DNA from 4 places in the Serratia montpellierensis genome. Region 2 is predicted to be linked to each of the others. Evidence: predicted binding sites of a transcription regulator. Region 2 holds the regulator's gene; each other region holds the start of a gene.
The links. The regulator Fur, encoded in region 2, represses iron uptake genes when iron is present. The targets are predictions, from matches to a motif close to ATAATAATGAGAACNACTATCAA.
Positions count from the first base shown of each region.

Region 1 (7,298 bases), on a different contig from region 2:
TCGCACGAAGTGAAAGAGGCGATGTCCGGCTGCCTGGCCTGCAAGGCCTGCTCCACCCAGTGCCCGATCAAGATTGACGTGCCGGGATTCCGTTCGCGCTTCCTGCAGCTCTACCACACCCGCTATCTGCGCCCGGTAAGCGACTACATGGTCGCCGGTGTGGAGAGCTATACCCCGTTGATGGCCCGCGCGCCGAAGGTGTTCAACTTCTTCTTCCGCCAGCCGTGGCTGCGGGAGATGAGCCGCAACGCCATCGGCATGGTCGATCTGCCACTGCTGTCCAGCCCGACGCTGCGTCAGCAGCTGTCCGGCCACCGCGCGACCACGCTGACGCTGGAGCAGCTGGAAAGGCTGAGCGCCGATCAGCGCGCCGATCACGTGCTGATCGTCCAGGATCCGTTCACCAGCTATTACGACGCCAAAGTGGTGGCGGACTTTGTCCGCCTGGTGGAGAAGCTCGGCTATAAACCGGTGCTGCTGCCGTTCTCGCCGAACGGCAAGGCGCAGCATGTGAAAGGTTTCCTGACGCGCTTTGCCCGCACCGCGCGCAAAACCGCCGATTTTCTCAACCGCGTAGCGCAGCTCGACATGCCGCTGGTGGGCGTCGATCCGGCACTGGTGCTGTGTTACCGCGACGAATACCGCGAGATCCTCGGCGCTGAGCGCGGCGATTTCCAGGTGCAGCTGGTGCATGAATGGCTGCAGCAGCGGATCGCGGATCGCGCCGAACAGCCGGCGACCGGCGAGCCGTGGTATCTGTTCGGCCACTGCACCGAAACCACCGCGCTGCCGGCCAGCGGCCAACAGTGGGCGGCGATCTTCGCCCGCTTCGGCGCCAAACTGGAAAACGTCAGCGTCGGCTGCTGCGGCATGGCGGGGACTTACGGCCACGAAGCCAAGAACCTGCAAAACTCGCTCGGCATTTATGAGTTATCATGGCACCCGACACTGCAGCGTTTGCCAAGGCAGCGCTGCCTGGCGACCGGCTATTCCTGCCGCAGCCAGGTGAAACGCATCGAGGGCAATGGCGTGCGCCACCCATTACAGGCACTTCTGGAGATGATTGAGTGAAATTGTGGAAACGTGAAACATCGCTGGAGCAGCTGAACCGCGCCGGCGACGGCTGCATGGTCAGCCATGTGGGCATCGAGTTTACCCAATTGGGCGAGGATTTCCTCGAGGCCACCATGCCGGTCGATAGCCGTACCCGCCAGCCGTTCGGGCTGTTGCACGGCGGGGCGTCGGTGGTGCTGGCGGAATCGATGGGATCGATGGCCGGTTACCTGTGCAGTGAGGGCGAGCAGAAAGTGGTGGGGCTGGAGATCAACGCCAACCACCTGCGCGCGGTGTTCGATGGCCAGGTGCGCGGGGTATGTCGCGCACTGCACGTCGGCCGTCGCCATCAGGTGTGGCAAATCGAGATCTTCGACGCGCGCGATCGGCTGTGCTGCACCTCGCGTCTGACCACGGCGGTTATCGACTGATTCTCGCCGGTTTCCGCAGGCTGCCGGCCTGCGGAGCCTTTCGCTTTACAGCTGAAACGGTACGCGTTTGACGAAGTCCTTCTGAAACGCGTTCGCCTTCTCCCAGGTGCCTTCCATCGCATACTTTTGGCAGATCAGCGTCAGCGTGTGGCGGGCGAAGTGATAGCTTTGCACCCGAAACAGCTGGCAGCGCTGCGGATTGTTGATCTCGACGATCAGCCGGTTGTGCAGCTTGCTGAGCGCGTGCAGGTAGCTGTCATCGTCGCCGTTCTCCAGGCACAGATTGGCCATGGTGAGGCTGACGCTGTTGTACCGCTTCAGGTGGTCGATATTGCATTCCGGGCGCCGCAGCGCCGCTTCGGCCATATAAAAGTCCACCGTGGCGTCGCGCACGCTGAATTTGTAGTCATCAATCTTGCCCAGTAACCATGCGTTGATCGAAAGAGTCATTGGCTTCGCGCTCAAATTCAAATTGAATGATAATCATTATCATATAAACTGCCGCGTTGCCGATCAATCCCCGGCGTGGCGTTTTTTTATTGCGCGGAAGGGTAAAAGACCGCCGCCGCCCCAACTTAATCCTGAGCGACTAAACTTTAACCTGAGGGCTGCGCGCTTGCGCAGCGCCACGAAATGCCGATAAACGCACATTTACGACAGACAGAATGCAGAAATAGGTATTTTCTATGAATGTTTAGATCGGCAACGCACCGCAGCGCTGTAACGCTGACGGGCCACCGGGGAGTGCGGTACGGTGATGCAGGATAGATAATAAATTCATAGGGATAGCATGCACACCTTGCCGCCGGACGCCGCAAGCCGCCACGAATGTCCCGCTGGCTTGCCGCACGCCGCAGCGAAAAACCGCGCTGGCGGCGGATACCCCCGCAAAACAAACGGTTGAAGTGATAATCGTTATCACTAACATATAAGCAACCCAGATTGGCTGTGGCCAAACACGAGTGTGAGGTAGACCCTATGCAAACGGAAAATGTCGGCACTTTTTCTCTGGATGAAAATGTCTGGCAAGGCATTTCGCTCAGCGACAGCGCCGTACGACAAATAACGAAACTGATGCAGCAGGATCCGCAGGTGAAAGGGCTGCAGCTAGGGGTGAAACAATCCGGCTGCGCCGGCTTTGCCTATGTGCTGGATCTGACCCGCGAACCCGCCGATGACGATCTGCTGTTTGAGCGCGACGGCGCCAAACTCTATGTGCCGCTGAAGGCCATGCCGTTCATCGATGGCACCACGGTAGATTACGTCCGCGAAGGGCTGAATCAGATATTCAAATTCAACAACCCTAAAGCTCAGCATGCCTGCGGGTGCGGCGAGAGCTTTGGCGTTTGAGCGATGCAATCAACATGACACGAAGCAATGTAGAAATGCCTAATGAAGTGCAGGCTTGGGTCAGCGAAGGTCGCTACAAAGAAGGTTTCTTCACCCAGCTGGCAACCGATGAGTTGGCCAAAGGCATCAACGAAGAGGTGGTGCGCGCCATCTCGGCCAAGCGCAACGAACCCGAGTGGATGCTGGAATTCCGCCTCGAGGCCTACCGCGCCTGGCTGCAGATGGAAGAGCCGCACTGGCTGAAGGCCAATTACGATCGCCTGAACTACCAGGACTACAGTTACTATTCGGCGCCCTCCTGCGGCAGCTGCGACGACGCCTGCGGTTCGCAACCCGGCGCCGAGCAGCAACCGGGCGCGGCGACGGAAAAAGATTACCTGACCAGCGAAGTGGAGCTGGCGTTCAATCAGCTCGGGGTGCCGGTGCGCGAGGGCAGCGAGGTGGCGGTGGACGCCATCTTCGACTCGGTCTCGGTCGCTACCACCTACCGTGAAAAACTGGCGGAGAGCGGGGTGATCTTCTGCTCGTTCGGCGAAGCGATTCAGGAATACCCGGATCTGGTGCGTCAGTACCTGGGGCGCGTGGTGCCCTCCAACGATAACTTCTTCGCCGCGTTGAACGCCGCAGTGGCCTCCGACGGCACCTTCGTCTATGTGCCGAAGGGCGTGCGATGCCCGATGGAGCTGTCGACCTATTTCCGTATCAACGCCGCCAAAACCGGCCAGTTCGAGCGCACCATCCTGATCGCCGACGAAGGCAGCTATGTCAGCTACATCGAAGGCTGTTCCGCCCCGGTGCGCGACAGCTACCAGCTGCACGCAGCGGTGGTGGAAGTGATCCTGCATAAAGACGCCGAAGTGAAATACTCGACGGTGCAGAACTGGTTCTCCGGCGGCGAGAGCAAGGGCGGTATCCTCAACTTCGTCACCAAGCGCGCGCTGTGCGAAGGCGCCGGCTCGAAAATGTCCTGGACCCAGTCGGAAACCGGCTCGGCCATCACCTGGAAATACCCGAGCGTGATCCTGCAGGGCGACAACTCGATCGGCGAATTCTTCTCGGTGGCGCTGACCAGCGGCCATCAGCAGGCGGACACCGGCACCAAGATGATCCACATCGGCAAAAACACCAAGTCGACCATCATCGCCAAAGGCATTTCCGCCGGCCACAGCGAAAACACCTATCGCGGCCTGGTGAAAATCCTGCCGGGGGCGGAAAACGCCCGTAACTTTACCCAGTGCGACTCGATGCTGATCGGGCCGGACAGCGGTGCCCACACGTTCCCTTACGTTGAAGCGCGCAACAACAGCGCTCAGCTGGAGCACGAAGCCACCACCTCGAAGATCGGCGACGACCAGCTGTTCTACTGCCTGCAGCGCGGCATCAGCGAGGATGACGCCATTTCGATGATCGTCAACGGTTTCTGCAAGGACGTTTTCTCCGAGCTGCCGCTGGAGTTCGCCGTCGAGGCGCAGAAACTTCTGGCCATCAGCCTGGAACACAGCGTGGGTTAATCGCCGCATTTTTAGCGCCGTCGGCGCTATCTGAGGACACAGCATGTTAAGCATCAAGAATTTGAAAGTCAGCGTGGAAGGCAACGAGATCCTCAAGGGATTGGATCTGGAGATCAAACCGGGCGAAGTGCATGCCATCATGGGGCCGAACGGCTCGGGCAAGAGCACGCTGTCCGCCACGCTGGCCGGGCGTGAAGAGTACGAAGTGACCGAAGGGGAAGTCACTTTCAAGGGCAAGGACCTGCTGGAACTGGATCCGGAAGATCGCGCCGGCGAGGGCGTGTTTCTGGCCTTCCAGTACCCGGTGGAGATCCCCGGCGTCAGCAACCACTTCTTCCTGCAGACCTCGGTCAACGCGGTGCGCAAATACCGCGAGCAGGAGCCGCTGGATCGTTTTGACTTCGCCGATTTCATCGAAGAGAAAATTGCGCTGCTGGACATGCCGGCCGATCTGTTGACCCGTTCGGTCAACGTCGGTTTCTCCGGCGGCGAGAAAAAGCGCAACGACATTCTGCAGATGGCGGCGCTGGAGCCGGATCTGTGCATTCTCGATGAAACCGACTCCGGTCTGGACATCGATGCGCTCAAGATCGTCGCCAACGGCGTCAACTCGCTGCGGGACGGCAAGCGCGCCTTTATCATCGTGACCCATTATCAGCGCATTCTGGACTACATCCAGCCGGATTACGTACACGTGCTGTCCCAGGGGCGCATCGTCAAATCCGGCGATTTCTCGCTGGTGAAACAGTTGGAGGAGCAGGGCTATGGCTGGCTTACCGACCAACAGTAATTCAAACGCGCTGCAGCAGCTGTATCGCCTGTTCGAAGGCCGCGGCGGCGAGCGTTCGCCGCATGCCTTGGCGCACTGGCAGCAGGCGCTGCGCCTCGGCTGGCCGACGCGCAAGCATGAAAACTGGAAGTACACGCCGCTGGAGAGCCTGCTGGAGCAGCAGTTCCTCGATCCGCAGCCCGCGCCGGTGAGCGCAGAGCAGCTTGAGGCGCTGGCGCTTGGCATCGATGCCTGTCGGTTGGTGTTTATCGACGGCCGCTACAGCGCCGCACTCAGCGATAGCGAACTGGGCGACTACCAGTTTGAATTGACTGCCTACGGCACGCCGCAGGCGCTGCCGGAGCCGGTCCAGCCGGAGATTTTCCTGCACCTGACCGAAAGTCTGGCGCAGGAAACCAGCCTGATTCGCCTGCCGGCCGGCAAGGCCCCAGCTCGCCCGCTGTACCTGCTGCATATCAGCAGCGGACGCGGCGCCAGCGGCGAAGTGAACACCGTGCATCACCGCCATCATCTGGAGATTGGGCGCGGGGCTGAGGCGGAAGTGATTGAACACTACGTCAGCCTGGGCGAGGCCGCACACTTCACCGGCGCGCGCCTGACCGCCAACGTGGCGGACAACGCCGGGCTGTTGCACTGCAAGCTGGCGTTTGAGAGCCAGCCGAGCTATCACTTTGCCCATAACGATCTGGTTATCGGCCGCGACGCGCGGGTGAAAAGCGACAGTTTCCTGCTGGGCGCCGGTCTGACGCGTCACAACACCAGCGCGCAGCTGAACGGCGAAGGCGCGAACCTGGTAATCAACAGCCTGGTGCTGCCGGTGGGCAAAGAGATCTGCGATACCCGCACCTATCTGGAGCACAACAAAGGCTATTGCGAGAGCCGCCAGCTGCATAAAACCGTGGTCAGCGATCGCGGCAAGGCGGTGTTCAACGGCATGATCAAAGTGGCCAAGCACGCGATCAAAACCGACGGCCAGATGACCAACCATAACCTGCTGTTGGGCAAGGTGGCGGAGGTGGATACCAAGCCGCAGCTGGAGATCTACGCCGACGACGTCAAATGCAGCCACGGCGCCACCGTGGGGCGCATCGATGAAGAGCAGCTGTTCTACCTGCAGTCGCGCGGCATCGACAAACACGCGGCGCAGCAGATGATCATCTTCGCCTTCGCCGCCGAGCTGACCGAAGGCATCGACAATGACACCATCCGGGAACGGGTGCTGGCGCGCATCGCCCAGCGCCTGCCGGGGGAGGCTGCATGAGTTATCCGATTGAACGCGTGCGCAGCGATTTTCCACTGTTGACGCGTGAGGTGAACGGCCAACCGCTGGCCTATCTCGACAGCGCCGCCAGCGCGCAGAAACCACAGTCGGTGATCGACCGCGAGTTGGCGTTCTACCGCCACGGTTATGCGGCGGTGCATCGCGGCATCCACACCCTGAGCGCTGAGGCGACTCAGCAGATGGAAGCGGTGCGGGAACAGGCGGCGCGCTTTATCAACGCCGCCTCGGCGGAAGAGATGGTGTTCGTCAAAGGCACCACCGAAGGCATCAACCTAGTGGCCAACAGCTTTGGCCGCCACCTGCTGCAGCCGGGCGATGCGATTCTCATCACCGAGATGGAGCACCACGCCAACATCGTGCCGTGGCAGATGCTGGCGCAGGAGCGCGGGCTGCAGCTGAGGGTGTGGCCGCTGCAGCCGGACGGTACGCTGGATCTGGCGCGGCTGCCGGAATTGGTCGACGCGTCCTGTAAGCTGCTGGCGCTGACCGAGGTCTCCAACGTGCTGGGCACCGTCAACCCGGTGCGCGATATCATCGCCCGTGCCAGAGCCTTGGCACCGGATTTGACGGTGCTGGTGGACGGCGCACAGGCGGTGATGCACCAGCGCGTCGATGTCCAGGCGCTGGACTGCGATTTTTACGTGTTTTCCGGCCACAAGCTGTACGGCCCTTCCGGTATCGGCATGCTGTATGGCCGCCAGGCGCTGCTGCAGCAGATGCCGCCGTGGGAAGGGGGCGGCTCGATGATCCGTCAGGTCAGCCTGACGGCGGGCACCACCTTTGCCGATCCGCCGTGGCGTTTCGAGGCCGGGTCGCCGAACACCGCCGGCATCATGGGGCTGGGGGCGGCGTTCGAGTACGTCGACGCCCTGGGCCTGAAT
Region 1 is NZ_VOSN01000022.1:344,092-351,389, forward strand. Features, by position in the region: gene ydiJ (D-2-hydroxyglutarate dehydrogenase YdiJ) at 1-1,071, shown strand, start outside; gene menI (1,4-dihydroxy-2-naphthoyl-CoA hydrolase) at 1,068-1,484, shown strand; gene FUU19_RS23880 (hypothetical protein) at 1,530-1,934, opposite strand; gene sufA (Fe-S cluster assembly scaffold SufA) at 2,463-2,834, shown strand; gene sufB (Fe-S cluster assembly protein SufB) at 2,849-4,345, shown strand; gene sufC (Fe-S cluster assembly ATPase SufC) at 4,389-5,135, shown strand; gene sufD (Fe-S cluster assembly protein SufD) at 5,110-6,396, shown strand; gene sufS (cysteine desulfurase SufS) at 6,393-7,298, shown strand, end outside.
Region 1: a site for Fur is predicted at 2,390-2,412, ahead of sufA (Fe-S cluster assembly scaffold SufA). Genes of this name have one in related genera too.

Region 2 (7,298 bases):
GAGATCTTCGCCGCGCTGAAGGCCGTCAGCGCCGCCGGCATCACCCAGCGCCAGGCGGCTGCCCAGCTGATGCGCGACTACCTGCAGGAAGAAGGCGTGATCCAGTTCCTGCTGAAGTCCTTCCACAACGGCGAATGGCGCTTCAACCTGCCGGTGCTGATCGAACGCTACGAAGACATCACCGGCTGGCAGGAAGTTCCGGCCTGGCCGCATCCGACCCTGTTCATTCGCGGCGGCCTGTCGCCGTACGTGCAGGACAGCTACCGTGCGGATATCGCCCGCCAGTTCCCGCAGGCCCGCGCGCACGTCGTCGCCGGCACCGGCCATTGGGTGCACGCCGAAAAACCGGAAGCGGTGCTGCGCGCCATTCACCGTTTCCTCGACGAAGCCTGAAAAATGCACTTACCTGGCGAAAAAACGCGCTAAAGATAACGGCTTAGCGCGTTTAGCCCGCAGTTAGGCATTGTCGTCGCTCCATCTGCTGGGGTAATATGGCGCGCTATAATTTTGCCACCGCGCCAGCGCGTTCGCGAACGCCGGTTCGGGGGTGAATTTGGGTTAGGGTTTATTGGCCCGAAGTGTGTTAATCGATGCCTCCGGAAGCGTGCGAGCGCTTTTTGATGCAAACTCCCTTGCAGTACCGCTACCTATGGCAAAAGAACAAACGGATCGCACGACGCTGGATCTGTTCGCAGATGAACGCCGTCCGGGGCGCCCGAAAACCAACCCGCTTTCCCGCGATGAACAGCTTAGAATCAATAAGCGCAATCAGTTACGGCGCGATAAAGTGCGTGGATTGCGGCGCGTAGAGCTGAAAATCAACGCGGATGCGGTGGACGCCCTGAACAAACTGGCGGAACAGCGCAACATCAGCCGCAGCGAGCTCATCGAGCAGATGCTGTTGGCGCAACTGGCGGAAGAACAGCCGGAACATTGATCTCTTCGGCCGCACGTGCGGCGCGGCGTTAAGGACAACGCCGGATCGACCACGCTTTTCTTCATTCTCCGGCATCGCATAAATGCGATAAAACCCCGGCGCCACTTTCTGGCATGATACGCATTTACCGGTAAGAGACTGCGCCTGTCGGCGCCCGCCCCGGAGGCGAAAGGCTCTTGCCATGGCATCATTTTAATCGGCGTCAGCGGCGGCAGTGCCGGCGTCGAGTAATGCAATTACTTGAATTTAAAGGTTATACGCGATATGGCTACTGTAGGCATTTTCTTTGGCAGCGACACTGGCAATACCGAAAACATTGCCAAAATGATCCAGAAAATTCTCCAGAAACAGTTTGGCGACGACGTCTCTGAAGTGCATGACATCGCTAAAAGCAGCAAAGAAGACCTGGAAGGGTTCGATATTCTGCTGCTGGGTATCCCGACCTGGTACTACGGTGAAGCGCAGTGTGACTGGGATGATTTCTTCCCGACGCTGGAAGAAGTCGACTTCAACGGCAAACTGGTGGCGCTGTTCGGCTGCGGCGACCAGGAAGACTACGCGGAATACTTCTGTGACGCGATGGGCACCATTCGCGACATCATCGAACCGCGCGGCGCGGCCATCGTGGGCCACTGGCCGACCAAAGGCTACCACTTCGAGGCCTCCAAAGGCCTGGCGGACGACGATCACTTCATCGGTCTGGCGATCGACGAAGACCGTCAGCCGGAGCTGACCAACGAGCGCGTGGACGCTTGGGTCAAACAGATCGTCGAAGAGCTGAGCCTGGCCGATATCGTCGGCTAAGCCCCGGCACTGGCGAAAGGTTGAACAAAGGCCCTGTAAAGTGCATAGTGTGCCCACAGGGCCGTCATCGGCAGCAGGGATTGCTGCGATAGAAGCTACAGATTTGTAACTTCCCACCCCGTCACGGTAGACTGAGATATCGGTTTATCCCATCCATCAAGGCGTTGCATGCAAAACATGCAATAGTGCAATTATATCTTTGTTAACAACCGGCGGTTTCCATTTAGTACAACCGGTTCTATAATGAGACGCATTAACTCTTTGTGCCGACCGATGCCACAGGCGAGTACGCCTCAACTTGATTAGCATAGTAACAGGACTGAATTCGCATGACCGACAACAACATCGCATTGAAGAAGGCCGGCTTAAAAGTCACGCTTCCGCGACTCAAAATCCTGGAAGTACTGCAAAATCCGGAATGCCATCACGTCAGTGCGGAAGATTTGTACAAAAAACTGATTGATATGGGCGAAGAGATCGGGCTGGCAACGGTTTATCGCGTACTGAACCAGTTTGACGATGCGGGCATTGTGACACGTCACAATTTCGAAGGCGGCAAGTCCGTGTTCGAGCTGACCCAACAGCATCACCACGATCACCTGATTTGCCTGGACTGCGGCAAAGTGATCGAATTCAGCGACGAATCCATCGAAGTGCGCCAGCGTGATATCGCCAAGCAGCACGGCATCAAGCTCACCAACCACAGCCTGTACCTGTACGGCCACTGTGAAACCGGTGACTGCCGCGAAGACGAAACGCTGCACGACAAGAAGTAAGCCTGACCGGCTTTGAAAAACCGCCTCACACCGAGGCGGTTTTTTTATGCCCGCCGTACAACGGACAAAAAAATCCCCGGACAAGCCGGGGGAAAATCATGTCATGAAATATCACAATTGCAGCGGCACTGCTACTCCACGTACTACTCTCACTACAACGTCCGCCCTACGCCGACACGCGCGAGCGAACGCCTTCCCCCTTCGTTATACGGCCGCCGCCAGGGCTGCAGGCCGTTGCACCGGGCTTAGACCTTCTCGGCGCGGCTGTAGCGCTTGCCGTCCGGGCTGACCGAACGCACCTGCACCTCACCGGAGATCGCCGGTTTGGCCTTGGCGTCATAGCGCTGCCACTGCTTGCCGCCGTCGGTGGAGTACTCGATGCCCAACCCCGGCAGCGCGATATTCGCCTCCAGCTTGCCGCCCGCTACGCGTGCGCCCGGCACCGGCAGACGGTAAGCGACGCCACCCTTGTCCAGCTTGGCCAGTTCCCGCTGGCCCAGGATATTGGCGAAGCGCAGCCAGTCTTTCTCCAGCGTCTTGGTATCGACAAAGTGGGTTTCCCCGCCTTTGTATTCGCGGCCGGCGCGATAGTCCTGCTCCCAACCGGCGCGGTGCCAGGCGCGTTCTGCCATCGACAGCGCGCGTGGGAAGATCATGTATTCCATCTGCGGGTCGGTGCGCTGAGTTTCGCTCCACAGCTGAGCGGACAGCCCGTAGGCGCCCGGCCACGGCTTGTCGCTCTTGGCGTTGAAGTGGTTGCCGTCGCGGTCGACCGAGGTTTCCGCGTTCTGCGGCATGTTGTCCGGCGCGAAGCTGAACACCTTGCGCTCGTCGCTGAAGCGGGTGCCCCAGTAGTAACCGCGCTCGTCCGGGTTAACCTCGTAAGGGAAGTCCATATAGACGTAGTCCGGGTTGGAGACCACCACTTCATACCCTTTGTTGGCCCAGTCGTTGACGCTATCGAAACCGCCCCAGTACAACGTGTCCCAGAAGTTGACGCCCACGCGCGAGGTGGCGAACGCCTTCGCGCTCTCGGCGTCTTTCAGGCCGTCTTGCCAGGCCTGCATTCTGTCGATGCCGTGCGCTTTCACCAACTTGCTGACCTCTTGGCCAAAGTAGCTCGGCAGGTGCTCCATGTCGGCCACCTTGCCCTCTTTGATCATCGTCTGGCAAACCTGCGACTTGGCCCACGGCTTGTCTTCGTTGCTCTGATCGATGATGCCTTTGCCCGGCTCCGGTTTCGCCTTGTCGGTATAGCCGGCGCCCAGGCGAATGTTTTTCGCTTCGTCGCCGCCGAAGTGCCAGGTCTTGATCGGCTGGCCGGCCTCTTTATGCATCTGGGCGATCTCGCCGATCACCTTGTCGACAAAGCGCTGGGAAGAGTCCAGGCACGGGTTCAGGTAGCTCTGGCGGTTAAAGAACTGCACGGAGGTGGTGTTGGAGGTATCGGTCGGATCCACCAGGCGGAATTCGTTGGCCTCCTGCTCTTTCCCGGCGGCATGCAGCTTTTTATAGCGCGCTTCCATCGAGACCACCGCGGCGCGGGCGTGTGCCGGCATGTCGATCTCCGGGATCACCTCAATCTGGCGCGCCTGAGCGTATTTGATGATGTCGATATAGTCCTGACGGCTGAAGAAGCCGCCGTAGACGTCCGGCCCCTGGCCGTACTGCGGCAGCAGGCAGGTGGTTTCGCTCAGATCGTGGCAGCGCTGGCCGCCGACTTCCGTCAGCTCCGGCAAACCGGGGATCTCGATGCGCCAGCCTTCGTCATCGCTCAGGTGGAAGTGGAATTTGTTGAGCTTGTAGGCCGCCATCTGATCCAGCAGGCGCAGCACCGCGTCCTTCTTATGGAAGTTGCGCGCCACGTCGAGGAAAATGCCGCGATACTGGAAGCGCGGCGCGTCACTGGCGTCCAGCGTGGCGATCTTGCCGCTGCCGTCGCTCGGCACTAACGACAGGATCGACTGCAGCCCGTAGAACACCCCGGCCTGATCGAAGCCGATCACCCGCGCCTCTTTCTTGCCAATGTTCAGCTCATAGGCACCCGGCACCGCCATCGCGCCTTTAAATTTGCCCGGCTGGATGTCGGTTTTGATCGGGTAACCGTTGGCCTGAACCGGCACGCCCAGCAGCGCGAAGCGCTGGTTGACGACGTCCGCCGCCGGCTTAACCAGCGTGCTCAGATCCGGCGATACCCCTTTGCGCAGATCGACGTCCTGCGCGTGAACCTTCACCTGCATCGGCGTCGGCACGATCTGGCCGCGCAGCGCGCCGGCAGGCAGCGTCTGCAGATCGGCATTGCTGACAAAGCGCGAAGCCGGCGTCATCAGAATGTTTTTGTCGTCCTTGGTACGCTTCCACTGGTCGCCGGTGAACGGCGCCACAAACTGGTCCAGGTTTTCGGTGTCGGTATTCGCCAACATTTTCGGCTTGGCGTCGCCGGACGTGGCATACCAGCGCGGCAGGAAGTCGTTTCTGAACAGCTGCCAATATTCGGCGACCACCGGGATTTCCACCGCCTTACCGGCCGGGAAACCGCTGAATTTGGCGGTCGGCTCCAGCTTGTACAGATCGCCGGTGAGGTGAGCGATCTTGAACTGGTCGTTGTCTACCCGCAGGGTCTGGCGCGGGCTGTGGAAATAGATGACCCAGTCTTTGCCGTCGATCGCCTGGCCGTCGTTGCTGAGGGTGAACAACACCCGGTTGCATGAGGCCCAGTCGGCGCCCAGTGCCGCGCAATCCACGCCGTTTTCGCCGGCGCGGTTATCCAGCATTTTCACGTTCAGCTTCAGCTGGCTCAGCTGATCCACTAGCTGTTGATCGGCCATGGCGTTTCCCATGCCGCCCAGGAATCCCATCGTTGCCGTCAACGCGGCTAATGCGCTCAGTTTGAATGCGTTCATGTTCTCGTCCTTCTTAATTATTGTTATCGCGAATTTCTTGCCACAGCTTGCCGCACTTGGCGTCGTAAGCCTGACCGTTACCGCTGTGCACCGCCATAATGCAGTTCTGATAATCCATCACCCGCACCGTTTCCTGCGCGGCGAACTGCTGGTGCTGCTTCTCTTGTTTCAGCACGTTCAGCACCGCCTTACAGGGCTGCAGACGCTCCGGCGAGCCTTCGACGGTGTTGATGCAGGCGCTGTATGCCTGCTTCAATTTGGCGTCTTCCGGCGGCGCGGCGGGTTGCGCACAGGCGCTCAAGGCCGCGGCGGCCGCCAACATCAGCATGATTTTTTTCATCGTTGAATTCCCTTAACTGCCCCCCGGCGGCGAGGCCGGGGAACGCATCAGAAGATGGTGAATGGCGCGATGACCATGAACTTGACGTCTTTCTCGTCCTGGAAGATGTTGCCGTAACCGCCGCCCCAGCTCGGGATGTTGGTGTGGTTGTCATACTGGGTGTAGTGCAGCTTGATCAGGGTGCCCTTGGCACGCCCTTCCTGGATGGTGTACATCGCGTCCAGGCTCCAGGCGCTCTCTTTCAGGCGCTGGCTCTGATCGTAGATTGGGTTGGTGCTCGGCTTGGCGTCCCAGGCGTAAACGTAGGAGCCGCCGACCGCCATGCCCGGCAGGTTCCAGTTGCTGAGGTCATACATCACGCCGGCGTACACCGCTTTCTCGCCGTTGGCGTTAAAGTCGGAGCGGTTGTCCCACCACACGTCCAGACGACCGTTGGACGAGGCGTAAGTCGGGGTCATGCGCTGCAGGAAGAAGCCCTGGTTGCCTTCCGCCTTGACCATGGTGCCTTCCAGACGCCAGTTGAATTGACCGGTGGTGTAACCGAAGGTCAGCGCCTGCAGCCAGGCCAGGCCGTCGTAGATGCTGTTCGGATCGTTCTTGTTACTGATGCGGTCTTCCGCACCGTAGAACTGGTAACTGGTGGTCAGCGGGTTGCCCAGCACATCGAATTTGTAAGACGCCTTGGTGAAGTATTGATTCACATAACCCTGCGCCTGGCCGAAGGCGGCTTCCAGCACCAGATCGTTTTTGAAATCGTACTTGGCGCCCAGCGAGTGCAGGTAGGAGACGCGCGTTTTCTTATCATTCTGGCGGAAGTCGTCCATCTCGATATGCCACGGCGCCTTGTATTTGTCGGTCCACATGTAGGAGAAGCTCAACGCGCCGGCATCGCCGTAGTCGAACTTGGCGCCGGCTTCGGCCCCCTGATAAGTGCCCGGCATAAAGCTCCAGTGCGGTGCCAGCAGGGTTTGGCCGCTCGGCTGAATATAGCCGGCGCGCGCCCAGACCGGGCCGTATTTGAATTTGGCGGCGGCTTTGTACAGGCTCACGCCGCCTTTGTCACCGGAATAGTCTTCGTCGTAGGTACGGTTTTTAGAGGAGAACGCGATCTCGTTCGGGTGGCCGCTGGCGCTGGATTCTGCCAGCTCGATGGCGGTAAAGGCGCCGACGTCCAGACCGAACATGTCCCAGGCGTAGCCCGACGCGAAATCCAGGCTCAGGTTGGCGGTGGAGTGCGACAGGTTGGTGGTGTATTGGTTGTAATCCTTGCTGTCTGGATTGAGATCTTTACGGTCGCGCTCACGTTGCCAGTAATAAATGCCGCCGGTCAGCGTGGAATCATCGATAAACCCTGCGGCTTTCGCCTCAGGCGCCATGGCAAACCCTGTTCCCAACAGCGCGCCCGCGACTGCGAGCGCCAGCGTTTTACGCTGAGCACCGTGCGTACCCATATTGAAATTCCTCTTTGACTTAACTTAAAAGTTGCAGCCGCCTGTGTTCACCACTGCCCTGCACGACTGCCAATAAAAAACCCGAAC
Region 2 is NZ_VOSN01000005.1:742,067-749,364, forward strand. Features, by position in the region: gene ybfF (esterase) at 1-393, shown strand, start outside; gene ybfE (LexA regulated protein) at 650-937, shown strand; gene fldA (flavodoxin FldA) at 1,202-1,741, shown strand; gene fur (ferric iron uptake transcriptional regulator) at 2,071-2,517, shown strand; gene FUU19_RS08975 (beta-N-acetylhexosaminidase) at 2,763-5,420, opposite strand; gene chiQ (ChiQ/YbfN family lipoprotein) at 5,434-5,760, opposite strand; gene chiP (chitoporin ChiP) at 5,808-7,211, opposite strand.

Region 3 (7,298 bases), on a different contig from region 2:
CGGGAAGAATTTGCGCCATTCGCCGGTATAGAAACGCGGCGCATCGCCTTCGTGGCTATCGACGATCTGATTCAGTTTACGCACCCAACCGACGCGCGCATCGCGCATGTTCCACACCAGACCGAGTTTGCCGCCGGGCTTGAGAATACGCAGGATTTCCGCCAGCGCCTGCGGCGTGGCGAACCAGTGGAAGGACTGGGCGCACACCACGGCATCGACCGACTCGTCCGGTAGCGGGATCGCGTCGGCGGTGCCCGCCAGCGTTTTCACCTGCGGCAGCGCCGCCGACAGTTTTTCCAGCATCTGCGGCACCGGTTCGACGGCGATCACCTGCGCGCCGGTTTCCAGCAGGCGCGGAGTGAACTTGCCGGTACCGGCACCGAGATCGATGACCGTCATGCCGGCGTGCAGGCCGATAGACTCACGCAGCCAGGCGGCGATTTCCGGCGGGTAATCCGGCCGGCCTTTTACATAGCGATCGGCGTTGGCCTGATAGCCCTCGGCGGCGGCATGATGAATCGAATGGGTCGGGGTGGTCATATACCTGGCTCCTGGCTGAAAAAACACGCGGCTACAGTATAGGCGGAAGAAGAGGGTTAACGCGGCATTCGGCGCACGTTTTTCATCTTTTCCGCCCGCGATTTCAACGGCCGAGCAGGCGGCGGTTGAAGTCCTCGAGGCGCCCTTCGGCGAGCCGCGTGAGCATGGTCTTGCTCCAGCTGGCGGAGAGGCCGGCGACCGCCAACAGGCGGCGATATTGTTCCGCGTCGAACGGCATATGCCAGGCGATGGCGATGGCTTCGGCGACCGACACGTCGCTGCTGCGCGCCGCCAGCTCCAGCGGACGATCGCCGCTGACCGCACCCGGCGAGACCACCCGATACAGCCAGCCGCAGCGGCCGCTTTGCTGCATCAGCACCGAAATATCCTCGATGGCGAAGTGGTAGTTGAGCTTGAAGCACGGCGAGCGCGGCTGGGTGACCTGGATCAGCGCTTCGCCCCAGCGGAAGATGTCGCCCATAAACACATTGTGTTCGGTCAGTCCTTCGGTGGAGATATTCTCGCCGAAGGCCGGGGCGCAAAACTGCTCGGCCTGCGCCGGAAACTGTTCGCGCCAGTGGGCATAATGTTCGCGCGGGTAGTGGCACAGCGCGCGATCCGGCCCGCCGTGGTAGCTTTTCTCGGCTTGCTCGTCGCCTTCCAGGCCGAGCGGCGTGAGCCGGATGGCGCCATCCACCTGGCGTTTGGCGATGGCGCTGGGGCGCCCGCCTTCATAGGGTTGAATATTGCCGATGTAAACGTCTGGGTGATGCATGTGCGCCTCCGTGTCTCGCGTCGAGGGCTCAGCATAGCCTGAGTTGTGCCGGGGGGACATAACAACCCGCCCGAAAGTCATCGGGCGGGCGGCGGGGCGTCAGAAGGTGGTCCAGTTCTCTTCCGCGGCGGCGTTGGCGGCCGCGGGTTTTACCGCCGGCGCTTTCGGCGCGGCGGCTTTCACGGCGGTGGGTTCGGTCTGCTCCGCCAAACGGAACACCGAGACGCTCTGCAGCAGCATATCGGCCTGTTCTTCCAGCGAATCGGCGGCGGCGGCGGACTCTTCCACCAGCGCGGCGTTCTGCTGGGTGGTGTGGTCCATTTCGACGATCGCCTGGCCAATCTGGGCGATGCCGCGCGTCTGCTCATCGGAGGCGGCGGCGATCTCGGCCATGATGTCGCGCACGTGGGTGACCGAACGGACGATCTGTTCCATGGTGTTGCCGGTGCTTTCCACCAGTTCGGTGCCGGTTTTCACCCGGCTGACCGACTCGGCGATCAGCCCTTCGATCTCCTTGGCCGCCTGGGCGCTGCGGCTCGCCAGGCTGCGCACTTCGCTGGCGACCACCGAGAAGCCGCGTCCCTGTTCGCCGGCGCGCGCCGCTTCCACCGCGGCGTTGAGCGCCAGGATGTTGGTCTGGAAGGCAATGCCGTTGATCAGGGTGGTAATTTCGGCGATACGCTGCGAACTGCTGGAAATATCGCGCATGGTGCTGACCACGTTTTCCACCAGCTTGCCGCCCTGCTGCGCGGTCTGCGAAGCGTCGGTGGCCAGCTGATTGGCGTGATGGGCGTTGTCGGCGTTCTGTTTCACCGTGGCGGTCAGCTGTTCCATGCTGGCCGCGGTTTCTTCGACCGCCGCCGCCTGCTGTTCGGTGCGGGAGGAGAGATCGGTGTTGCCGGCGGCGATTTCCGCAGAGGCGGTGGAGACCTGGCTGACTCCCATCTGAATCTTCTCAATCATGGTGCGCAGGTTTTGGCTCATCGCCGCCACCGCGTTCAGCAGTTGCCCCAGCTCGTCGCGGCGGGTGCTGGTCTGTGCCTGGCGCAGGTCGCCGCTGGCGATGCGTTCCGCCATGGCCAGCGTGCTGTGCAGCGGACGGGTGATCTGCAGCGTGATGCGCCAGGCGATAAGCACCCCGGCGATGATGGCGATCAGCGTGGTGATGCCCATTTGCAGCTGCGCCAGATTGATGTTGTTGCGCGTCTGCACCAGCTCGTCCTGCATAAAGGCGTTGACCAGCGTGCCGATCGCTTGCGCGCGTTCGCCGAGCTGCCGGCTGATCTGTTGTTCGTGCTCATAGGCCGGCAGGTAGGCCGCGATGCGGTTTTTGTAATCGTCCAGCGCGGCCAGCAGCGGTTGCAGCTGCGGGCGTTGCGCGTCGCTGACCCGGCGGCTCAGGGCATTGGCCGCGTCACGCGCATCGTCAATGGCCGCCATCAGCGGCGCTTCGGTTTCCTTGTTCAGGCTCAGCAGCAGGCCGCGCGCGCCGTAGCGCACCTGGGTCAGCTTCTGGTTCAGCTGAATGAAGGCCAGCTGCAGATCGCCGTTGGTCAGCTGGCGCTCCACCTGGCTCAGGCTGGCTTGCACTTCCGACATGTTCCAGCTTTGGCGCACCGCGTCTTTCGCCGTGACCGCCTGCTCAAAGACTTTTTGCTGCTGCTGATATTCTCCGATCAGCGTCACCAGGCGCTGCAGATCCTTGCGGCTTTGGGCATCCCAGTCCAGCGCTTGCCCCTGGTCTATCAGTTTGACGGCGTTTTCAATATTGGCGCGGTTGTTCTGCAGATACTCCGGCTGGTAGGTCTGGCCGTACATGGCGCGGTTGTATTTGGCCTGGTTGATCTCCTCGTTCAGCCGGTTGCTGAAGTCGATGCGATCGGCGCGGGATTCGATGATATGCAGATATTGCGCCCCGGTGCCGGCGATGACGACCGCCAACAGCAGCAACAGCGCGAAGCCGAGACCGAGCTTTTTACCTACGGTGAGATGAGTGAACTTTCCTGCCAATGCTTGCAATGCCGCCATAGCGTTTTTCCTTCTCCGGGCGAACGTCAATTGAACAAACCATCGGCAAGAAGTGGTCAAACTTTAGCGGATTTCAGGCAAAAAAATACCCGCCGGTGGCGGGCATCTTCATCAACGGGGGCGAATTACTTCTTCGCGGCGAAGCGTGCGGCGGCTTCGTCCCAGTTGACCACGTTCCAGAACGCCTTGATGTAGTCAGGGCGTTTGTTCTGGTATTTCAGGTAGTAAGCGTGTTCCCACACGTCCAGGCCGATGATTGGGAAACCGGAAGCGCCGGCGACGGCTTCGCCCATCAGCGGGCTGTCCTGGTTAGCGGTAGACACCACGGCCAGTTTGCCGTCTTTCAGCACCAGCCAGGCCCAACCGGAACCGAAGCGGGTGGCTGCGGCTTTCTCGAACTCTTCCTGGAATTTCTCAACGCTGCCGAAATCGCGCTCGATGGCCGCTTTCAGATCGCCGCCCAGCGTGGTGCCGGTTTTCAGGTTTTTCCAGAAGAAGCTGTGGTTGGCGTGGCCGCCGGCGTTGTTGCGCATGAAGGTGCGTTTGTCGGCAGGCACTTTATCCAGATCCTGGATCAGCTCTTCAACGCTGTATTTGGCCAGCTCAGGGTAGGCTTCCAGCACGGTGTTGGCGTTGTTGACGTAGGTCTGGTGGTGTTTGGTGTGATGGATTTCCATCGTCTGCTTGTCGAAATGCGGTTCCAGTGCGTCGTAAGCGTACGGCAGGGATGGCAGTGAATAACTCATAATCATCATCTCCAGTGGTGTATGGGCGGCGCAAAGGGCGAGCACCGCGTAAGCAGTCGGATCATTATAGTTAATTAAATGATATTGAAAATGATTATCAATGCCCTGTGAAGTGTGTGGTTAATGTACAAATCGATGCGCTAACATACTGATAGAAGAGGGCGGCGGGTGGCCGCGTCAAGCCATCGCCCCGGCACGTTGGTTACTCTCTATACTGTAGGGAGCGCCAAGGTCGAAATGTATCGAAATGTGCCAATGCGTTCACTGAATGAGCACGAGTGTGTAACAACCACAAGCACGCTGTGGTAATATGGCCGGCGTTCGTAGCAAGCATAACAACAGTGACATTCGCGTTTGCCGCGCTAGCGGGGCAGGCGCATTTGAACAATGTGACAATCGAGAGTAAAGGAGACCCCCATGCAGGTCAGCAGAAGGCAGTTCTTTAAGATCTGCGCTGGCGGTATGGCAGGAACGACGGTGGCCGCGCTGGGCTTTGCCCCCGAAGTGGCGTTGGCGGAAACCCGGCAGTACAAACTGCTGCGCGCCCGTGAGACCCGTAATACCTGTACGTATTGTTCCGTCGGCTGTGGGCTGTTGATGTACAGCCTTGGTGATGGCGCCAAGAACGCCAAAGAAAGCATTTTCCATATCGAAGGGGATCCGGATCACCCGGTAAACCGCGGCGCGCTTTGCCCGAAAGGCGCCGGCCTGGTTGACTTCATCCACAGCGAAAGCCGCCTCAAGTACCCGGAATACCGGGCACCGGGGTCGGACAAATGGCAACGCATCAGCTGGGACGACGCCTTTACCCGCATCGCCAAGCTGGTGAAAGAAGACCGCGATGCCAACTTCATCAAAACCAACGACCAGGGCGTTACCGTCAACCGTTGGCTGACCACCGGCATGCTGTGCGCCTCGGCCGCCAGCAACGAAACCGGTTTTCTGTCGCAAAAATTTAGTCGCGCTCTCGGCATGCTTGCCGTAGACAACCAGGCGCGTGTCTGACACGGACCAACGGTAGCAAGTCTTGCTCCAACATTTGGTCGCGGTGCGATGACCAACCACTGGGTTGATATCAAGAACGCGAATTTGATTATCGTCATGGGCGGTAATGCGGCGGAAGCGCATCCGGTGGGGTTCCGCTGGGCGATGGAAGCCAAAATACACAACAATGCCAAGCTGATCGTGATCGATCCGCGCTTTACCCGAACCGCATCGGTGGCGGACTTCTACACGCCGATCCGCTCCGGGACCGACATCGCTTTCCTGTCGGGCGTGTTGCTGTATCTGATGACCAACAACAAGTTTAACCGCGAGTACGTCGAGGCCTACACCAACGCCAGCCTGCTGGTGCGGGAAGACTTTGCCTTCGAAGACGGCTTGTTCAGCGGCTACGACGCGGAAAACCGCAAGTACGACAAAACCACCTGGAACTACCAGTTCGACGAGAACGGCTTCGCCAAGCGCGACGTCACGCTGCAGGATCCGCGCTGCGTGTGGAACATGCTGAAGCAGCACGTGAGCCGCTACACGCCTGACGTGGTGACCAACATCTGCGGCACGCCGAAGGACGATTTCCTCAAGGTGTGCGAATACATCGCCGAAACCTGCGTCGCGGATAAAACCGCTTCGTTCCTGTACGCCCTGGGCTGGACTCAGCACTCGGTCGGCGCGCAGAACATCCGTACCATGGCGATGATCCAGCTGCTGCTCGGCAACATGGGCATGGCGGGCGGCGGCGTCAACGCGCTGCGCGGCCACTCCAACATCCAGGGTCTGACCGATCTCGGCCTGCTGTCGCAGAGCCTGCCGGGCTACATGACGCTGCCGTCGGAGAAACAGACCGATCTCGACACCTACCTGAAGGCCAACACGCCGAAGGCGCTGCTGCCGGGCCAGGTGAACTACTGGGGCAACTACCCAAAATTCTTCGTCAGCATGATGAAGACCTTCTACGGCGACAAGGCGCAGAAGGACAACAGCTGGGGCTTTGACTGGTTGCCGAAGTGGGACAAAGGCTACGACGTGCTGCAGTACTTCGAGATGATGGCGCAGGGCAAGGTCAACGGCTACTTCTGCCAGGGCTTTAACCCGGTGGCGTCGTTCCCGAACAAAAACAAGGTAGTGGCTTCGCTGTCCAAGCTGAAGTTCCTGGTGACCATCGATCCGTTGAACACCGAGACCTCCAACTTCTGGCAGAACCACGGCGAGTTCAACGAGGTGGATCCTTCGCAGATCCAGACCGAAGTGTTCCGCCTGCCGTCCACCTGCTTCGCCGAAGAGAACGGTTCGATCGTCAACTCCGGCCGCTGGCTGCAGTGGCACTGGAAAGGCGCGGACGCCCCGGGCGAAGCGCTGAACGACGGCGAGATCCTGGCGGGCATCTTCAGCCGCCTGCGCGAGATGTATGCGCGCGACGGCGGTGCGGTGCCTGAACAGGTGCTGAACATGACCTGGGACTACCTGACGCCGGACAACCCGGCGCCGGAAGAGGTGGCGCAGGAGAACAACGGCAAGGCGCTGGCGGATCTGCTGGATGCCGACGGCAAAGTGCTGGTGAAAAAAGGCGAGCTGCTCAGCTCGTTTGCGCAGCTGCGCGACGACGGCACCACCGCCAGCGGTTGCTGGATCTTCGCCGGCAGCTGGACGCCGGCCGGCAACCAGATGGCGCGGCGCGACAACGCCGATCCGTCCGGCCTCGGCAATACGCTGGGCTGGGCCTGGGCATGGCCGCTCAACCGCCGCATTCTGTACAACCGCGCCTCGGCGGACCCGCAGGGGAAACCGTGGGATCCGAAACGCCAACTGCTGGAGTGGGACGGCGCCAAGTGGGTCGGGGCCGATATCCCGGACTACAGCACCGCCGCGCCGGGCAGCGACGTCGGGCCGTTCATCATGCAGCCGGAAGGCATGGGCCGCCTGTTTGCCACCGACAAGATGGCGGAAGGGCCGTTCCCTGAACACTACGAGCCGTTCGAAACGCCGCTCGGCACCAACCCGCTGCACCCGAACGTGGTGTCCAACCCGGCGGCGCGCGTGTTCAAGGACGATCTGGCGGCGATGGGCAAATCCGACAAGTTCCCGTACGTCGGCACCACCTATCGTCTGACCGAGCACTTCCACTACTGGACCAAGCACGCGCGGCTGAACGCCATCGCGCAGCCGGAGCAGTTCGTGGAGATCGGCGAAAAGCTGGCGGAGAAGAAGGG
Region 3 is NZ_VOSN01000001.1:181,495-188,792, reverse strand. Features, by position in the region: gene FUU19_RS00860 (class I SAM-dependent methyltransferase) at 1-540, opposite strand, end outside; gene yiiM (6-hydroxyaminopurine reductase) at 644-1,315, opposite strand; gene FUU19_RS00850 (methyl-accepting chemotaxis protein) at 1,415-3,343, opposite strand; gene sodA (superoxide dismutase [Mn]) at 3,469-4,089, opposite strand; gene fdnG (formate dehydrogenase-N subunit alpha) at 4,507-7,298, shown strand, end outside.
Region 3: a site for Fur is predicted at 4,168-4,190, ahead of sodA (superoxide dismutase [Mn]). Genes of this name have one in related genera too.

Region 4 (7,298 bases), on a different contig from region 2:
GCCGAACGGATCGGCGACAAAGCGGCTGGCGGTCAGATCCGGCCGGCCAAGGTAGCCGTGCGCCAGCTGCACGCCGGTCAGATACAGATCGCCCGCCACGCCCGGCGGCACCGGCCGCAGGCGCGCGTCAAGAATACGCAGCCCGGTGTTCCATACCGGCAGACCGATCGGCACGTTGGCGCCGGTCACTTTCGCTAGCGCGTCGCCGTAAGCCGGATGCCAGGTCACGTCCACCGCCGCTTCGGTCGGGCCGTAGAGGTTGTGCAACGGCACCGCCGTGCGGCTTTGCCACAGGCGGCACAGCTCCGCCGGCAGCGCTTCGCCGCTGCAGAACACCTGGCGCAGCGCAGCGCAGTTCGCCACCGCCGCGTCGTCGTCCAGGGCGGCCACGAAAGCCGCCAGCATCGACGGCACGAAGTGCAGCGTGGTAATGCGGTGTTGTGCGATCAGCTGTTGCAGCTGCTGCGGATCGCGGTGCGCCTCCGGCGGCGCCATCACCAGCCGGGCGCCGACCATTAGCGGCCAGAAGAATTCCCACACCGAGACGTCGAAACTGCACGGCGTTTTCTGCAGCACCGCGTCGTCCGCCCCCAGCGGATACTGGTGTTGCATCCACAGTAGGCGGTTGACGATCGCCTGATGGCCGACCAGCACGCCTTTCGGGCGCCCGGTGGAGCCGGAGGTAAAGATGATATAGGCCGCATGGTCCGGCGTCGGGCCCGCGATCGCCACCCCGGCGGCGTGATCGGCCGCCAGCGGCGCGTCATACAGCAAAATTTCGCCCTTGTCGGCGAAACGCGCCTGCTGCGCCGGGTTGGTGATGACCAGCCGGGGCGCGGCGTCTTCCAGCATTATCGCCAGCCGCTCGTCCGGATAACCGGTGTCCAGCGGCAGATAGGCGGCGCCCGCTTCCACGATCGCCATCAACGCCAGCGACAGAAACACCGAACGCGGCAGCGCCACCGCCACGATGTCGCCCGGCCGCACGCCCTGCGCCACCAGCTCGCGCGCCAGCGCCGTAACCTGCTCGCGCGTTTCGCGGTAGGTGAAATTGAAATGCGCATCCGCCAGCGCCGGTGCGTCCGGCGTGGTTTGCGCCTGCTGCGCCAGCAACTGGCTCAGCGTGGTCGCCGGCACCGGGTGCGCCGTGTCGTTGACCCGCGCCAGCAGCGCGTGATCGTCTGCAGTCAGCATATCGGCTTCGCCGATCGGCAACGTTGCCTGCGCGGCGAACTGCGCCAGCAGCAGCGGCAATCGTTGCAGGTGCGCCTGCAATTCCTGGCGGCTGTAACGCTCGGCGTTGGCCAGCAGTTCAACCTTCAGCTGATGGTGTTCGTCAATAAACAGCGCAATCTCCAGATCGCGCACCGGCCCGGAGGCCAGATCGTGGGTAATGCCTTCGATACCGGCGAAATCCAGCTGGTAATCGAACATTTTGAAGTTGAAGACCGTGCCGTACAGCGGTTCGCCGTCGCCGATGCGCCCCAGATCGCGCTGCACCTGTTCGGCGTCGTAGCGCTGATGGCGACGCACCGTTTTCAGCTCGCGACTGATGCGGGTGGCGGCCTCATACAGCGTGGCCTGCGGCTCGAGGTGCATCTCCATCGGCAACACGTTGATCACCGGGCCGGCGGCGCACAAGGCGGCCGATCCGGTGCGGCGCATGAAGATAAAACCGGCGCTGAAGCTCGGTTGGCCGCTCAGGCGCGATACCCACAGCGCCACCAGCGCCACCGCCATATCGGCGGCGTTCAGCTTCTGCTGCGCGCCACGCTGTACCAATTCGGCGAAGGCCTGCGGATCGCAGCGCTGTTCCAATCGATGGATACGCGGCGTGGGCGTTTGCCCGGCCAGCGGCTGCGGGCAGAGCGTGGCCGGCGGTGGCAGCTGCCGCGCTTTTTCAAGCCAGAAATCGGCGTCGCGTTGCCAGGCCGGCGCCTGCCGGTAAGCCTGGTATTCCGCCACCACGTCGCTGAACGCCGTGAAAGGCGTCGGTTCCAGCGCGTCGCCGTGGCAAAGATGGGAGTAAATCGCCGCCACGCGGCGAGCGATGGCGGTGAAGCTGAAACCGTCCACCAGCAAATGGTGATAGCGCTGATACCAGAACCAGCGATCATCAGCCAAACGCATCACCACATGGCGATACAGCGGTGCGCCGCTGCCGGCGCGCAGATCGCTTGCCAGATCGATGTCCATCAGCGCGCGCGCGGCGGCGTCGGGATCCGGCGACGTCGTCAGATCGACAAGTTCCGGCTCGTGCACCGCCAGCGCATCGTCCAGCCATTGCACCGGCACGCCGTCGCGTTCCGCAAAACGCAGGCGTAGCATGTCCACCTCGCCCAGGCCCTGGATGATGGCCCGCAGCAGAGGCTCCACGGCGACAGGGCCGTTGAGTTCGATGGCATGTGCGACCGCGTAGGCATTGCGATGCGGGGAGATTTGATCGGCGACCCAGATGCCGGGTTGCGCCGCGACCAGCGGCCATTCGCCCGCAAGCGCCGGGCCGCTGAGAGAGTTAGGGGTGTGTGACACTGCTTATTGCTCCCGTGATTACCTGGCGCCGGTCACGCCTCGCGTGCTGCGACCGGCAGAATGTCTTGCCAATGCTGCTCCAGCCATTCGGCGCACGCGGTGCGCGCCGCCGGGCCGAAGACGATCGTCCATTCGGACGGAATGGCGCGGAAATCCGGCCACAAACTGTATTGTTGTTGTACGTTGCGCAGCACCAGGCTGCGCTGCTGTTGATCATCGAACGGATTCAGGCTTTCCACCATGTGTTCCTCGTGCCGTTGCCGTCGCCGATGCCGGATAAGCGGTGGCGAAAGCGGAAGCCCAGACCGCCTGCAGCCCATCGGTCAGGCCGCTGCGCCAACACAGCGCGTCGTGCCCGCCTTCCACCACCCGGTAGTGCACCCGATGGCCGGCGTCGCTCAGGCGTGCCGCCATTTCGCCGCTGACCCGATGCACCAATTTTTCCTGCGAACCGGCTTCCATAAATACCTTCAGCGCGCCGTGATTGCCCAAGCCGTGCAGTTCTACCTGTTGCAGCAACCAGCAGGCGTCATCGGGAATGCTCGGCAGCTGCAGCATGTCGCGCCGCGGCCACCAGTAGGAACCGGACTGGGTGATCACCGCGCCGAAGCGCTGCGGCCAGCGCAGCCCGGCATACAGGGAGGCCAGGCCGCCAAAGCTTTGCCCCGCCACCACCGTGTCAGCCGGTTTGTCGCTGTGCGGCGCCCAGTCGGCCAGCTGTGGCATCAGTTCTTCCTGCACCGCCAGCCAGAAGTCGTCCTTGCAGGTCAGTTCGCGCGACCGATGCGGCAGATCGATGATGTCGATCAGCACATACACCGCTTCCGGCAATGCCCCTTCGCGGGTCAGCTGCATCAGCGGCTCCCAAACCGGCATCTGCTTCGCCCAGAACTGGCCGTCGAGCAGGATCGCGAGCGGGCGCTCGGCCGGCTTGCTGTCACCGGTGGTGTAGATCCAGACGTCGCGGCTATTGCCCAGGCGCTCGCTTTGCCAGGTATGGCGCTGCAAACGCGCCGGCAGCGGTGGCGTACAGCGCCCGCTGGCGATCTCGTACTCGTCGAACGAGCGCCATACCGGCTGCGGCGGTGCATCCGGCATGTGCAGGCCGGATACGCTGTGGCCGCTGGCGCTTTGCCAGGAGCGGTACGGGTTGAGCAGATCGGGGGTGGCGCTGGCGAACACCTGGTGCCACCAGTGGCGCAGGTTGTGCATGTTGGCGTGCGCATCGTCGCCGCTGAACGCCGGCGGCCGCTCGTCAAAGCAGGGGATAAAGCAGTAGCTGCCGCGCCAGGCGCCGCTCAGCTCGGTCTGCCAGTACCACACGTCGGTACCGGCCAAACGCTGCAGGCTTTGCGGCGGATTCGGCTGGTGATGGTCGGTCAGGCAGTTAATGTTGATCCACACGCGACGGTAGGCGGAGGTCAATTCGCATCCCTGAGGATCGCGCCAGAAAAAGGTGGTTCGCCACCGGCCGTTACCCGCCGGTTCTACCCATGGCGTACCGCGCCGTGCCACCGTCAACCACCACCCTGGACTGCCCGCATTGCTGCTGGCCAATAATCTGCTGCTTTCTGACTGTAGTTCTGTATTCACAACGCCTACCCATTTTGTAGTTGGCGGCACCGGGAACGTCGACTTTTCCCTATCGCCGGCCACCGCCCGAACGCACTGTACGCCAAATACTATTGATAATAATTTGCATTTGCAATAGTGTGTAAGGCTTGGAGATCGTGCTGGTATTGCGCGCAACGGACAGGGATCGGGGATACATCAATGGCATCCCTTGCCGCAGCCGATTTTCTATTTCCGACTACACAAAAACTACAACCGCCCTTCCCCCCGTTCGGCGAGGGATGGCAGCAAGGTAGGACACTCAAATGAAAAGCAAGCTATCACGTTATTCTTTAGCCACTCTTATCGGCTTGGGATTGGGCGCGTCCGCGTTCGCCAACGCCGCGCAGCAGACCGACACCCCCACCACGGAAGAAAACAGCGGCACAGCGGATAAAAAGCCGCGCGGCGAAGACACCATCGTCGTGACCGCCGCCCGGCAGAACCTGCAGGCGCCGGGGGTGTCCACCATCACCGCCGAAGAGATCAAAAAACGCCCGCCGGCACGCGACATCAGCGAACTGATCCGCACCATGCCCGGGGTTAACCTGACCGGCAACTCCACCAGCGGCCAGCGCGGCAACAATCGCCAGATCGATATCCGCGGCATGGGCCCGGAAAACACCCTGATTCTGATCGACGGCAAACCGGCCTCCAGCCGCAACTCAGTGCGTCAGGGCTGGCGCGGCGAGCGCGACTCGCGCGGCGATACCGCCTGGGTGCCGCCGGAAATGATCGAGCGCATCGAAGTGCTGCGCGGCCCTGCCGCCGCGCGCTACGGCAACGGCGCCGCGGGCGGCGTGGTCAACATCATCACCAAGAAGGCCGGCGATGCGCTGCACGGCTCGCTGAACGGCTACTTCAACGTGCCGCAGCACAAGCAGGAAGGCGCCACCAAGCGCACCGACTTCAGCCTGTCCGGCCCGCTGAGCGATTCCCTGAGCTTCCGCCTGTTCGGCGGCTACAGCAAAACGCAGGCCGACGCCTGGGACATTAACCAAGGTCATCAATCCGAGCGCACTGGCAGCTATTCCAATACATTACCTGCCGGACGTGAAGGAGTGGTCGATAAAAACATCGACGCCCTGCTGCATTGGGATTTCGCCCATCTGCAGTCATTGGAGTTCGAGTACGCCTACGGCCGCCAGGGCAACCTGTACGCCGGCGATACCCAGAACACCAACACCAACGCCCTGGTGCAGAGCAACTACGGCAAAGAGACCAACCGCATCTACCGTGAAACCTTCGGCCTGACCCACCGCGGCGCCTGGGACAACGGCGTGAGCACCAACAACTACGTGCAGTTCGAGCGCACCCGCAACACCCGCCTGAATGAAGGCCTGTCAGGCGGCTTGGAAGGCATTTTCGACACCAATAACACCGGTTTCGGCACCATCAAGCTGGACGACTTCTTGGCGCACAGCGAAGTCAGCGTGCCGTTTGAACTGGGCGTTTCACAGACCGCTACGCTGGGCACCGAGTGGTCTCAGCAGCGGATGAAAGACGGCACCTCCACTAGCCAGTCTCTCACCGAAGGTGGAGTGATCCCTGGAGTGGACAGCACTAACCGTAGTCCTTATTCCTCCGCACATATCTTCTCGCTGTTCGCCGAAGACAATATCGAGCTGACCGACACCACCATGCTGACGCCGGGCCTGCGCTACGATTTGCACTCCGAATCCGGCAACAACTGGAGCCCGGCGCTGAACCTGTCGCAGGAACTGGGCGACTACTTCACGCTGAAGATGGGTATCGCACGCTCCTACAAAGCGCCCAATCTGTTCCAGAACAACGGTAACTATATCCTGTATAGCCGTGGTCAAGGTTGTGCAGCCAGTGCTGGCGCTTGCTATCTGATGGGCAACGACGATTTGAAAGCGGAAACCAGCGTTAACAAAGAGATCGGGCTGGAGTTCCATAACGAAGGCTGGCTGGCCGGCGTGACCTACTTCCGCAACGATTACCGCAACAAAATTGAGGCTGGCTACGCGCCAATTTCCTCAAACAGTCTTAAAACCGATATCTATCAGTGGGAAAACGTGCCGAAGGCGGTGGTGCAGGGGCTGGAAGGCTCATTGAACGTGCCGGTCAGCGAGACCGTCACCTGGAGCAACAACGCCACCTACATGATCGAGAACAAGAACAAGACCACCGGCGATTACCTGTCGGTGATCCCGAAGTTCACCGTCAACTCGACCCTCAGCTGGCAGGCTACGCAGGATCTGTCGATGCAGTCCACTTTAACCTGGTACGGCCGGCAGAAACCGAAGAAGTATAACTATAAAGGAGAGAGCGCTGTCGGCTCAGAAGCCCGCGAGGTCAGCCCTTACGCCATCGTCGGCGCCAGCGCGACCTATGACTTGACCAAAAACGTCAGCGTCACCGCCGGCATCGACAACCTGTTCGACAAACGCCAGTTCCGCGCCGGCAATGCACAAACTGTTGGCAACGCGAAAACCAACTCCTACATGTATGGTGCAGGCGCAGCCACCTATAACGAATCGGGGCGTACCTACTACATGAGCATCAACACCCACTTCTGATGACATGACCCAACGAAAAAGGGGCGCCGCGGCGCCCCTTTTTTTATCTTTATATTTAATATTTAGTTACCTGGTGTGCAGCTGAATGCGCACCACGCTTTCCGGCTTGCCGGCCTTGGTGGAAGCGCCGTCGTTTTTCACCGTCACGAACAGCGCGTCGCCTTTCGGATCCAACGCCAGGCTGTTAGGGTGAGGCGGCAGGTCTACGGTTTGCAGGCGCTTGAGCGTTTTGGCGTCGAACACCGTCAGCGTCCCGGCGCCGTGATCCACGCGCACGCCTTTGCGGTTGGCGACATACAGCCGCTGGCTGCGTTCGTCGAGCAGCAGGCCGATCGGCACCTCATCCGTCAGCTCGCTGGCCAGCACTTTGCCGCTGTCCGCATCCAGCGCAAACACCCGGTGGCCGCTGCTGCGCTTCACGTAGTCGTGCCCCAGATGATGGTTGCGGTAGTCGTCGCGATCGATACCCTGATCGACGCCCAGCAGGCGATTGCTCGCCGGGTCATACACCAGGTTCAGCAGCTGATCGGCCTGCACTTCGTGCGTGGCGGTGATCGCCAGCGTGTCGGCGTTCAGGGTGATCACCTGCCCCTGCATGTTGGAGACGAACAC
Region 4 is NZ_VOSN01000002.1:19,163-26,460, reverse strand. Features, by position in the region: gene FUU19_RS01350 (enterobactin synthase subunit F) at 1-2,532, opposite strand, end outside; gene FUU19_RS01345 (MbtH family protein) at 2,565-2,771, opposite strand; gene fes (enterochelin esterase) at 2,746-4,125, opposite strand; gene FUU19_RS01335 (TonB-dependent siderophore receptor) at 4,410-6,686, shown strand; gene FUU19_RS01330 (YncE family protein) at 6,753-7,298, opposite strand, start outside.
Region 4: a site for Fur is predicted at 4,212-4,234, ahead of fes (enterochelin esterase). Genes of this name have one in related genera too.